3 regions of the Eubacterium sp. LMAG:50 genome follow, and region 2 is predicted to be linked to each of the others. Evidence: predicted binding sites of a transcription regulator. Region 2 holds the regulator's gene; each other region holds the start of a gene.
What was found. The regulator HrcA, encoded in region 2, represses chaperone genes, less so after heat shock. The targets are predictions, from matches to a motif close to TGTTAGCACTCNNNNNNNNNGAGTGCTAACA.
Positions count from the first base shown of each region.

Region 1 (4,303 bases), on a different contig from region 2:
TAGCAGCTATGCTTGATTTAGGAAAGGGAAGTGGACCTATGAATCATGGATTTGCTATTACAAATGAATATACTAAAGTAAAATAATAAAGGAGAATTACGATGGAAGAAAGATTATATGCAACACAGATGGAAGCTGCAAGAAAAGGAATTGTAACAAAGGAATTAGAAATTGTAGCAAAAAAAGAAAAAATGGAAGTAAAGGAGCTTTTACCTCTTGTAGCAAGTGGTAAAGTTGTAATTCCTGCTAATAAGAATCATAAGTGTCTCGATCCTGAAGGAATAGGTTCTATGTTAAAAACAAAGATTAACGTAAATCTTGGAATTTCTAAGGATTGCAAAGATTATGATGTTGAAATGGAAAAAGTTATGTCAGCCGTAAAGATGGGTGGCGAAGCAATCATGGATTTATCAAGTCATGGAAACACACAGCCATTTCGTAAAAAACTTACAAGTGAATGTCCTGCAATGATAGGAACAGTACCTGTATATGATAGTGTAATTCATTATCAGAGAGACTTGGATACTTTAACAGCAAAAGATTTTATAGATGTAGTACGTTTACATGCACAGGATGGTGTTGATTTTGTTACACTTCATTGTGGAATTACAAGAAAAACAATAGAGCAGATTCGCAAACATAAAAGAAAAATGAATATTGTATCAAGAGGAGGTTCACTTGTTTTTGCATGGATGTGCATGACAGGAGAAGAAAATCCGTTCTACGAATACTATGATGAAATTCTTGATATATGTAGAGAATATGATGTTACTGTTTCATTAGGAGATGCCTGCAGACCGGGTTGTCTTGCAGATGCAACAGATGTATGTCAGATTGAAGAACTTGTTCGTCTTGGAGAATTAACTAAGAGAGCATGGGAAAAAGATGTTCAGGTTATGGTTGAAGGACCGGGACATGTACCAATGGATCAGATAGCAGCTAACATGAAAGTTCAGCAGACAATTTGTATGGGAGCACCATTTTATGTTTTAGGACCTTTAGTTACAGATATAGCACCCGGATATGATCATATAACAGCAGCTATTGGTGGTGCAATTGCAGCAATGAGTGGAGCAGCTTTCCTTTGCTATGTTACACCTGCAGAACATTTGGCACTTCCAAATTTAGATGATGTAAAGCAGGGAATAATTGCAAGTAAAATCGCAGCTCATGCAGCTGATATCGCAAAAGGCGTAAGAGGCGCAAGAGATATAGATGATAAAATGGGAGATGCAAGACGAGTTTTAGATTGGGATGCTCAGTGGGAATGCGCACTTGATCCTGAAACTGCAAAAGCAATTAGAGCAGACAGAGCACCTGAACATGAAGATACATGTTCAATGTGCGGCAAATTCTGTGCAGTCCGTAGTATGAACAAAGCTTTAAATGGAGAACATATAGATATACTCTAAACTTTAATGAAATTAAGGCGGATAATAATACGTAAATACATAGTATATAAGATGTCAGGGTAAGCAAACCTATGATTTAATGACTACGGCTTGCTCTGTGCTACATAAAAGGAACTGTTGCGTTATTGATATGCAACAGTTCTTTTTATGAAAACAAAAGAAAAACTAAAAAAAAAAAAATAATTAGCACTCGCTCTTGACGAGTGCTAACAAAAGTGCTATAACGTATTTGTAGGAAAGGAAAATCCTAAGAAAGAGAGTGAAGAACTAATATTTAAAACAGAAGTTAAGGAGGTATAGAAGATGAACATTAGTAAATTTACACAGAAGTCAATTGAAGCAGTTCAGAACTGTGAAAAGGTTGCTGAGGAATTTGGTAATCAGGAAATTGATCAGGAACATTTAATATACAGCCTTGTTAATTTAGAAGACAGTCTGATTTTAAAATTAGTTGAAAAGATGGAAATCCAGACAACACATTTTAAAAACAGAATTGAAGATTATGTTAGTAAGAAACCTAAAGTACAAGGCGGACAGAGGTATATTAGTCAGAGTCTTAATTCAGCATTGCTAGCAGCAGAAGATGAAGCAAAGAGAATGGGAGATGAATATGTTTCAGTTGAACATTTATTCCTTGCTATGATTGCTAAGCCAAATAAAGAAGTTAAAGAATTTTTCAAAGAATATGGTATTACAAGGGAAAGATTCTTAAAGGTATTAGCTGAGATAAGAGGAAATCAGAGAGTAACAAATGATAATCCTGAGGCTACTTATGATGCACTTGGAAAATATGGACAGGATTTGGTTGAGAGAGCAAGAAATCAAAAGTTAGACCCTGTTATTGGAAGAGACAGTGAAATTAGAAATGTAATTCGTATATTGTCAAGAAAGACAAAAAATAACCCTGTTTTAATCGGTGAACCCGGTGTAGGTAAAACAGCAGCAGTAGAAGGTCTGGCTCAAAGAATTGTAAGTGGAGATGTTCCGGATGGATTGAAGGATAAAAAGATATTTTCACTTGATTTAGGAGCATTGGTAGCAGGTGCTAAATACAGAGGTGAATTTGAAGAGCGTTTAAAAGCTGTACTTGAAGATGTAAAGAACAGTAACGGAGAGATAATTTTATTTATTGATGAGTTACACACAATTGTCGGCGCAGGAAAAACAGATGGTGCAATGGATGCAGGTAATATGTTAAAACCTATGCTTGCAAGAGGTGAACTTCATTGTATAGGTGCAACGACGCTTGATGAATATAGACAATATATTGAAAAGGATAAGGCTTTGGAAAGACGTTTCCAACCTGTTATGGTCAATGAACCAACAGTGGAGGATACAATTTCAATTTTAAGAGGATTGAAAGAAAGATATGAAGTCTTCCACGGAGTTAAAATTACAGATAGTGCATTAGTTTCAGCAGCAACATTATCTGACCGTTATATAACTGACAGATTTTTGCCTGATAAGGCAATTGACCTTGTTGATGAAGCTTGCGCGATGATAAAAACAGAACTTGATTCAATGCCTACAGAACTTGATGAACTTAGAAGAAAAGTTATGCAGATGGAAATTGAAGAGGCAGCCTTAAAGAAGGAAACCGATAATTTGAGCAAAGAAAGATTAGAGGAACTTCAAAAAGAATTAGCTGAACTTAGAGATGCATTTAACAATAAGAAAGCTCAGTGGGAAAACGAAAAGAATTCTGTAAACAAATTACAGGAACTTCGTGAACAGGTTGAACAGGTCAAGAAAGAAATACAGATTGCCCAGAGCAAGTATGATCTTGAAAAGATGGCTGAGTTACAATATGGTAGATTACCTCAGTTACAGAAACAGTTAGAAAGTGAAGAGGCAAATGTAAAAAATAAAGATTTGTCTTTGGTACGTGAAAGTGTTACAGATGAAGAAATTGCAAAAATCATTTCACGTTGGACAGGAATACCTGTTGCTAAACTGACAGAAACAGAAAGAAATAAAACTCTTCATTTGGATGAACAGTTACACAAACGTGTAATTGGACAGGATGAAGCAGTTACAAAGATTACTGAATCAATAATCAGATCAAAGGCGGGAATAAAAGATCCTGGTAAACCAATAGGTTCGTTCCTGTTTTTAGGACCTACAGGTGTAGGTAAAACAGAACTTGCTAAAGCACTTGCGCAGAATTTATTTGACGATGAGACAAATATGGTTCGTATTGATATGAGTGAATATATGGAAAAATATTCAGTGTCAAGATTAATCGGAGCGCCTCCGGGATATGTTGGATATGATGAAGGCGGTCAGCTTACTGAAGCAGTTCGTAGAAAACCATATTCGGTAGTACTTTTTGATGAAATTGAAAAGGCTCATCCGGATGTATTTAATGTATTATTACAGGTATTAGACGATGGTAGAATTACAGATTCTCAGGGCAGAACAGTGGACTTTAAAAACACAATATTAATTATGACGTCAAATATTGGTTCTTCATATTTGCTTGAAGGAATCAATGACAATGGTGATATAAAGCCTGAGGCAGAAGAGATGGTTATGAATGATTTGAGAAATCATTTCAGACCTGAATTCTTAAACAGATTAGACGAAATTATTATGTTTAAACCACTTACCCGTGATAATATTGGCGGAATTGTAGATTTAATAGTTGCAAATTTGAATGAAAGACTTGCAGACAAAGATTTACATTTAGTGCTTACAGACGAGGCAAAGAAATTTGTCGCAGATAATGGATATGATCCGGTTTATGGTGCAAGACCGCTTAAGAGATATTTACAGAAGAATGTAGAAACCTTAGTAGCAAAGATTATTTTACAAGGAGATGTAAATATGGGAGATACTATTACGGTTGATGCAAAAGATGGAAAACTGATTATAAGATAAAGATATCAGAC
Region 1 is NZ_NALP01000006.1:454,089-458,391, reverse strand. It holds gene thiD (bifunctional hydroxymethylpyrimidine kinase/phosphomethylpyrimidine kinase) at 1-86, shown strand, start outside; gene thiC (phosphomethylpyrimidine synthase ThiC) at 102-1,412, shown strand; gene clpB (ATP-dependent chaperone ClpB) at 1,716-4,292, shown strand.
Region 1: a site for HrcA is predicted at 1,594-1,624, ahead of clpB (ATP-dependent chaperone ClpB). Genes of this name have one in related genera too.

Region 2 (4,303 bases):
AGGTAAAAATGAGCAAACATTTAGAAATATATATCCATATTCCGTTTTGCGTAAAAAAATGTGATTATTGTGATTTTCTCTCCGACAGGGCAGATTGCAAAACTAAAGAGGAGTATGTGGATGCGTTAATAAAAGAAATTGAATTGTCAAAAAATATTTTGAATGGATATGAAGTAGATTCAATCTTTTTTGGAGGAGGAACCCCTTCTATATTGGAATCACATTTATTTGAATGCATAATGAATGCAGTAAAAAAATATGCAAATATAAATGAAAATACAGAAATAACGATAGAATGTAATCCGGGCACTTTGACAAGAGAAAAATTAGAAGTTTACAAGAAAACCGGAGTGAACAGATTAAGCATAGGACTTCAGTCAGCAAATGATGATGAATTAAAAAGCATTGGAAGAATACACACATGGCAGGAGTTTTTGGATAATTATCGAATAGCAAGGGAATGTGGATTTGACAATATTAACATTGACTTAATGAGTGCACTTCCGGGACAAACGATTTCATCATATAAAGAAACTCTAGAAAAGGTAGTTGCCTTGAATCCAGAGCACATATCGGCGTATAGCCTTATAGTAGAAGAAGGCACGATAATGTATGACAGGGTAAATGAAGCAGCATTGCAGGGAAAGGATATACTTCCTGATGAAGATACTGAGCGTGAAATGTATTACATGACAAAGAATATCTTAGAAGAAAATGGATATCACAGATATGAAATATCAAATTATAGTAAAGAAGGCATGGAATGCAGACATAATGTAGGATATTGGCAGAGAAAAAATTATATTGGCTTTGGAACAGGAGCAGCTTCTTTATTAGAAAATGAACGATATAATAATATTTCAGATTTAAATAAGTACATTGCTTTCATAAATGAAATATACAATTGCGAAGATAATATGGATGAAATGACAGCTTTTCAATATGGAAGTGAAGAAATGATGGATTATTTATTTGAAGATGAAGATGATTATGAATTTGAAAATAATAATCAACAATCAAGAGAAGATGAATCTGTATTCGAAGAAAAAATTTATCGAAAGAAAAGTGATAATGATACAGACTTTGATACTGATTATAATAGATTAGGTTCAATTCATAAAAACATTGAAAGACTCTCTAAAAATGATCAGATGGAAGAATTTATGTTTTTAGGCCTTAGAATGATGGAAGGAGTAAACAAAACTAAATTTGAAACATTATTTAATAAGAAGATAGAAAACGTATACGGTAATGTCTTAGAAAAACTCACACAGGAGAAATTATTGAAAACCGAAAACGACAATATAAAACTTACCGAAAGAGGAATTGATGTAAGCAATGTAGTATTATCAGAGTTTTTATTATAATATGGAAAATATTCTATTTAATACTAATAAAAATCATAGCACAAACCAGATAGATGTATATAATACCGAAAGAGCATTTGCCGCCGTCGGTTCAATGTTCCATCATATGGAATGACTAGAACCGAAGGTTCTAATGTCAGACCATATGGTGGAACATTAGAACTGCTACGAGTGGCAAGCAGCGAAAGCGTTCTTTCGATATTATATACATTTTTAATTGCAAGCAGCGAAAGCGTTCTTTCGATATTATATACATTTTTAATTGCAAGCAGCGAAAGCGTTCTTTCGATATTATATACATCCTTAAGGTTTGTGCTATTTTTCTATGTTCACAAATTATTTACAAAAGTTTCTATAATTTTTTTTGCAAAAATGTTGACAAATAATATGGTGGGTGCTATTTTAATTTATGAAAGATGTTAGCACTCAAAACTAACGAGTGCTAATAAAGTAGAAAGGAGATGGAATATGGAACTGACAGAGAGAAAAGTAAAAATATTACAGGCAGTCATTCGTAACTATTTGGAAACAGGCGAGCCCGTTGGTTCAAGAACCATTTCTAAGTATACAGATCTTAACTTAAGTTCAGCAACCATTCGTAATGAGATGGCTGACTTAGAAGAGATGGGATATATAGTTCAGCCTCATACATCAGCAGGACGAATTCCTACAGATAAAGGTTACAGACTTTATGTTGACGATTTAATGAAAGAAAAAGTTCAGGAATTAGACAACAGAGAAAAGAAAGTAACTGAAAGAGAAAACCTTTTATTTGAAAAGGTTGATAAGGTTGAAACCCTTCTTCAGAATATGGCGAAGATGCTTGCAACCAATACTAATTATGCAACAATGATTTCAACATCAAGGGATAACGAAGATAAGATAAAATTCATTCAGCTGTCACTTATGGATGACAATCAGATTTTATGTATTGTTGTTTCGGGAAGAAACAGAGTAGTAAACAAGATTATAAAAGTTAAAGATCAGATTAATGAAGAAATGGTTTTGAGACTTAATGTGGCACTCAATACAAGTCTTGCAGGATTAGCAGTTGAGCAGATTAACATAGCTGTTATTTCAACACTTACATCTAATGCAGGTGAACATAAAGAATTAGTAACAGATGTGTTACAGGCAATTACAGAAGCCATTGCATCAGAAGCACAGATGAAGATTTATACATCAGGTGCAACGAATATTTTGAAGTATCCTGAATTAAGCAGTAACGAGAATGCAAGTTTGTTGCTTTCAACATTTGAAGAAAAGAAGCCATTAACCAATTTGGTAAATGATAATGAAACAGGAATTCAGGTTTATATCGGTGAAGAAACTCCGGTAGAAGGAATGAAGGATTGTAGTGTTGTAACAGCAACTTATGAATTAGAAGATGGCATTAAAGGTACCATCGGAGTTATAGGTCCGAAGCGAATGGATTATGAGAAAGTTGTAGAGACATTAAGAACAGTTAAGGGCCAGTTAAGCGATGCTTTCAAGAAGGAAGACGAATAGAAAGGAAGGTCCAATGGAAAAGAATATTAACGATATGCCTGAAGAAGAAAAGGTAGAAAAATCTGAAACTGAAGAAGAAACAGTAGAAGATACAAATGAAACAGTAGAAACTGAAAAAGAAACAACAGAAGATACTAAAGAAGATAAAGACAAAAAAGAAGCAGAAGATAAAAATTCTTCAGACAAAAAAGAAAAGAAAAAAATATTTGGAAAGAAAGATAAGAAAGACCAGCAGATAGAAGAGTTAACTGATAAACATCAAAGACTTATGGCTGAATTCCAAAACTATAGAAACCGTAGCGAAAAAGAAAAATCAGCAATGTTTGAAGTTGGTGCAAGATCAATTATTGAAAAACTTCTTCCGATTGTGGATAACTTTGAAAGAGGTATCGCAGCATTATCAGAAGAAGAACAAAAATCACCAACAGGTCAGGGAATGAATTTAATATATAAGCAGTTGATGACAGCATTTGAAGAAATGGGAGTTACAGTCATTGAAGCTAAAGGCCAACAGTTTGATCCGGAATTACACAATGCAGTAATGCATGAAGACAATGACGAATTAGAAGAAAATGTTGTTGTTGAGGAATTCCAGAAAGGCTATAAATATAGAGACAGTGTTATAAGACATAGCATGGTTAAGGTAGCTAATTAATTTTACAAATAAGAAATTATTTAACATATATTTGAACTCGGAAAACCGAGAAATAAGAAAATTATCAATTTAGGAGGAAATATATCATGGGAAAGATTATTGGTATTGACTTAGGAACTACAAATTCATGTGTAGCAGTTATGGAAGGTGGAAAACCTACAGTTATTACAAATGCAGAAGGTGTTAGAACAACTCCATCAGTAGTAGCATTTGCAAAATCAGGTGAAAGATTAGTTGGTGAAACAGCTAAACGTCAGGCAGTTACAAACGCTGACAAGACAATCTCTTCAATTAAGAGACATATGGGAACAGATTACAAAGTAGCAATTGATGATAAGAAATATACACCACAGGAAATTTCAGCAATGATTCTTCAGAAGTTAAAAGGTGATGCTGAAGCTTACTTAGGTGAAAAGGTATCAGAAGCTGTTATTACAGTACCTGCTTACTTCAATGATGCACAGAGACAGGCAACAAAAGATGCAGGTAAGATTGCAGGACTTGATGTAAAGAGAATTATCAACGAGCCAACAGCTGCAGCATTAGCTTATGGTCTTGATAATGAAAAAGAACAGAAGATTATGGTATACGATTTAGGTGGTGGTACATTTGATGTATCTATTATCGAAATTGGTGATGGTGTAATCGAAGTATTATCAACTTCAGGTGATAACAGACTTGGTGGTGATGACTTTGATGAAGCAATTACAAATTATATGATTTCTGACTTCAAGACAAAGACAGGTGTAGACCTTACAACAGATAAGATGGC
Region 2 is NZ_NALP01000007.1:1,251,412-1,255,714, forward strand. It holds gene hemW (radical SAM family heme chaperone HemW) at 9-1,367, shown strand; gene hrcA (heat-inducible transcriptional repressor HrcA) at 1,836-2,876, shown strand; gene grpE (nucleotide exchange factor GrpE) at 2,890-3,531, shown strand; gene dnaK (molecular chaperone DnaK) at 3,618-4,303, shown strand, end outside.

Region 3 (4,303 bases), on a different contig from region 2:
CGTTCATTCCCATTCCCATAAATGCCATTCCTGATGCTCCACCATTTGGATTTTCACCTGCAGCCTGGAATCCTCTTGCTACTGACTGTTGCATAAATGATTCACCTCTGTTTCCTGCTAATGCATCTGCTTTTCTTACATCACTAAGTAATGCCTTTGTATCCTCGTCATATTCAACTGTCTGGATTGCAACTTTAACAATTTCCAAACCTCTGTCACTTCTCCACTGATATGCATCCTCTACGACTTCAGAAAGAGTCTTTGCAAAGCCAAGCTGGTCTGCCTGAATCTTTGACATTCTGTTTCCACGCTCAGGGTCATTTGTATATTTGGAAAATGCTGCTGAAAGACTTCCAACAACTTCATTAAATAACTGTTCTCCTGCCGGATTATCCATATCCGCAAAATCAAATACTTCATTATTTGGCAATAAATATGTAGCTGGCACAAAATTCTTTACAAATAATATTGGGTCTACAATCTTCATTGTATAAGTTCCTCGTGTCATTGCTCCTGCCTGGGTTCCCAAATATGCATCATCCCAATATATTTCTGACTGTGTTCCAAATCTGTTATTAGGGATTTCCTTCATATTAACATATACAGCCAACTGCTGTGCTGAAGGTTCACCACCAAATTTAAATCTTTCCCAAGACTGTTTTAAAACTGATTCAATTATAGAATCGCCTGCAAAAAAAGACTTTGCATTTGCGTCATCTGATTTAAAAAGATATTCTCCCGGCTCACATATGCAAGCTGTGATTGCACCATCCTGTAACGTTATAAGTGCAGTTCCTTCAGGTACTATCACCTTTGAACCATTTGAAATAATTCCTACTGAACCTTTAGTATTTGAACCTCTTCCTCTATTTGTTTCTGAAAGAACAGCCTTATATATAACTGCTCCCGCGCCTAAATTTGTCGGTGGTGTAAAATAATCTAACCACTGATCTGCAAATGTTCCACCTACTGCATCAATTGCTCCTTTAATAAAACCCATTTTTCCGTTCCTTTCGTGTTATTATTTTGTATCTTTATTTATTCATCTCTTCCCTTTAAATAGAATATTTCGTATTCCATTTTAATATTTATATTCATTTTACAGAAAAATAAACCCCAATACAACTGCTTTATTTATATCATTTGTAACCTTAAAAGTCAATTTTAATTGCCGTTTGCATCCATATTTGCTATAGTAACAAGTACAGACTTTTAGTAGCAAAATAAAGGAGAATTTGCATGATAGCAATTAATGTGATTAGTAAAAACGAATTTATGAACGCAATTTTTATAAAAGATACATTTGACTATATGTTGGTAAGCGAATTAGAATTAACAACAATCAACACTTTCTCTGTTGACGGGCGTATTAACAAAGATTTTATTAAAAAAAATGAACTTGAAGAACCTGAAGACGATTTCATCTCATGGGGAAGTATCAGACATATATGTTTTGAAATTATCAAAGGGAAAAACGCTCCATTAAAATTTAAAATCACATTAAAACTTCCTAATTCTTATATTGAAAAAATGTTAACTTCTGTTGATACTAACATTGAAGCTTCGCAGGTTTTAGGAATGTACATACATATTAATTATGAAAACAACAAGTTAAATGTTATTACAGGTACCTCCTTAAGTATATTTACAATGGACAAGTCCATTGATAAATTCTGGGATAAACAAATTACTACTTTACTAAATCAGCATTTCGAACTTGAAATCGAATAAATTATAAATTCAATACAATTTTAAAACTCATAAACACATCTTCTTGCACATTTGTTAGCACTCTTTTTTATCGAGTGCTAATTTTCTCTTGACTTTTACATTTGACCTGTCTAAAATATATATCAAGCGTAAAAATTATGGTGAATGCAAATACTTCGAAATAGTGAAAATTGATAAAATTAAAAGAAATAGTATTCGCAAACACTAATAGATTTATATAAAGGAGTGATATATATGGCAGCTACAAAAGGTAGTTTATCTATTAACAGTGAAAATATTTTCCCAATTATAAAGAAATGGTTATACTCTGATCACGATATATTTTTCAGAGAACTTATTTCTAATGGTTGCGATGCAATTACAAAATTAAAAAAATTATCTCTTATCGGAGAGTACGAATTTAAAGATGATGAAGAAAGCGAACTTAAAGTTCAGGTTATAGCTAATGCAAATGACAAAACATTAACATTTATTGATAATGGTATCGGTATGACAGCTGAAGAAATTGATGAATATATCAATCAGATTGCTTTTTCAGGTGCCGAAGCTTTCCTTGAACAGTATAAAGACAAAACTAATGAAGATCAGATTATCGGTCATTTTGGTTTAGGTTTCTATTCTGCTTTTATGGTTGCAGATAGAGTTACTATTGAATCTCTTTCTTATAAAGAAGGTTCTAAGGCAGTAAAATGGGAATGTGAAAACGGACTTGAATTTTCTATGGATGACTGTGACAAAACTGACAGAGGTACAAAAATTACTTTATATTTAAATGATGATAGCTTAGAATTTGCAAATGAGTTCAAAGCACGTGAAATCATTCACAAGTACTGCTCTTTTATGCCTGTTGAAATATTCCTTTCTAACCCAAACGCTGAACCGGAATATGATACAATTCCTGAATCAGAAGTAACTGACAAAGATACAGTAATTGAAACTATTGTTGAAGAAGCTAAAACTGAAGAAAAAGAAAATGAAGATGGAACTAAAGAGGTTGTAGAGGTTTCTCCTGCTACTACTAAAGCTAAAATCCTTAAAAGACCAAAGAGCATTAGTAATCCTGTTCCACTTTGGACAAAGCATCCAAATGAGTGCACTGAAGAAGAATACAGACAGTTCTATCATGAAGTATTTATGGATTATAAGGAACCTTTATTCTGGATTCATTTAAATATGGATTATCCATTTAACTTAAAGGGTATTCTTTATTTTCCTAAGATTAACACTGAATTCGAATCCGTTGAAGGTGTAATCAAATTATATAACAATCAGGTATTCATTGCAGATAATATAAAAGAAGTTATTCCTGAATTTTTAATGGTATTAAAGGGTGTAATTGATTGTCCTGACCTTCCACTTAACGTATCAAGAAGTGCTCTTCAGAATGATGGATTCGTTAAGAAGATTTCAGATTACATTACTAAGAAGGTTGCTGATAAGCTTTCAGGAATGTGCAAAACAGATAAAGAAAATTACGAAAAATACTGGGATGACATTTCACCATTCATTAAATATGGATGCCTTAAAGATGAAAAATTCTGTGAGAAAATGTCTGACTATGTTTTATTTAAAAATATTGACGATAAATTCCTTACATTTAAAGAATGCTTAGAGGAAAATAAAGAAGCTCATGAGAATACAATCTTCTATACAACTGACCCAGTTCAGCAAAGTCAGTACATTAATATGTACAGAAATGAGAATATAGATGTTGTTATTTTAAAGGATGCTATCGACCAACCATTTATAACACAATTAGAGCAAAAAAATGAAAATGTAAAGTTTGTTCGTATTGATGCTGAATTAACAAATACTTTCAAAGAAGAAGTTAATGAAGATGAATTAAAAGAAATGACTGACAAACTAACTGAAGCATTTAAGAAAGCTTTAAACAGAGATACTCTTGATGTTAAGGTTGAAAAGATGAAAGATTCTTCTATTTCTTCCATGATTACTTTATCAGAAGAAAGCCGTCGTATGCAGGATATGATGAAGATGTACGGAATGGCAGGAATGGATCCTTCAATGTTTGGTGGTGCAGGTGAAACTCTTGTTCTTAATTCAAACAACAACCTTGTTAAATATATCATTGATAATCCAGAAGGAGAAAATACTGATTTAATATGCAAGCAGTTATACGACCTTGCAATGATTAGTCATACTCCTCTTAATCCGGAATCAATGACAGCTTTTATTGAAAGAAGTAACAAGATTCTTGAAATCATAACTAAGTAATATTATTTAACAACATATTTTATTAGATAAAAAATTAGCAATTTAATTATTTATCCAATAATAAATGGACACTTTTTTGTATGACCCTTAAAAGTACAACAAAAATAAAACTTTTAAGAGCAAATCATTTTAAGTGTCCATTTTATTATTCGTTAATTTATAATATCACATTTAAACATTTCTTCTATTGCATTATTAAAATGAATTAAGTCATTTGATTTCTTAATTCGTTTCCAATTTTTCTCATAATTATCAAATAACGGTGACATATATCTCCACGCTTCTTTCATCTTAAATAAAAGATTTCTATCACCGCTCATTACTTCCTTGTAATCAT
Region 3 is NZ_NALP01000004.1:26,142-30,444, forward strand. It holds gene CCC31_RS00295 (SPFH domain-containing protein) at 1-1,000, opposite strand, end outside; gene CCC31_RS00300 (DUF5721 family protein) at 1,240-1,731, shown strand; gene htpG (molecular chaperone HtpG) at 1,966-3,966, shown strand; gene CCC31_RS00310 (tRNA-dihydrouridine synthase family protein) at 4,119-4,303, opposite strand, start outside.
Region 3: a site for HrcA is predicted at 1,784-1,814, ahead of htpG (molecular chaperone HtpG). Genes of this name have one in related genera too.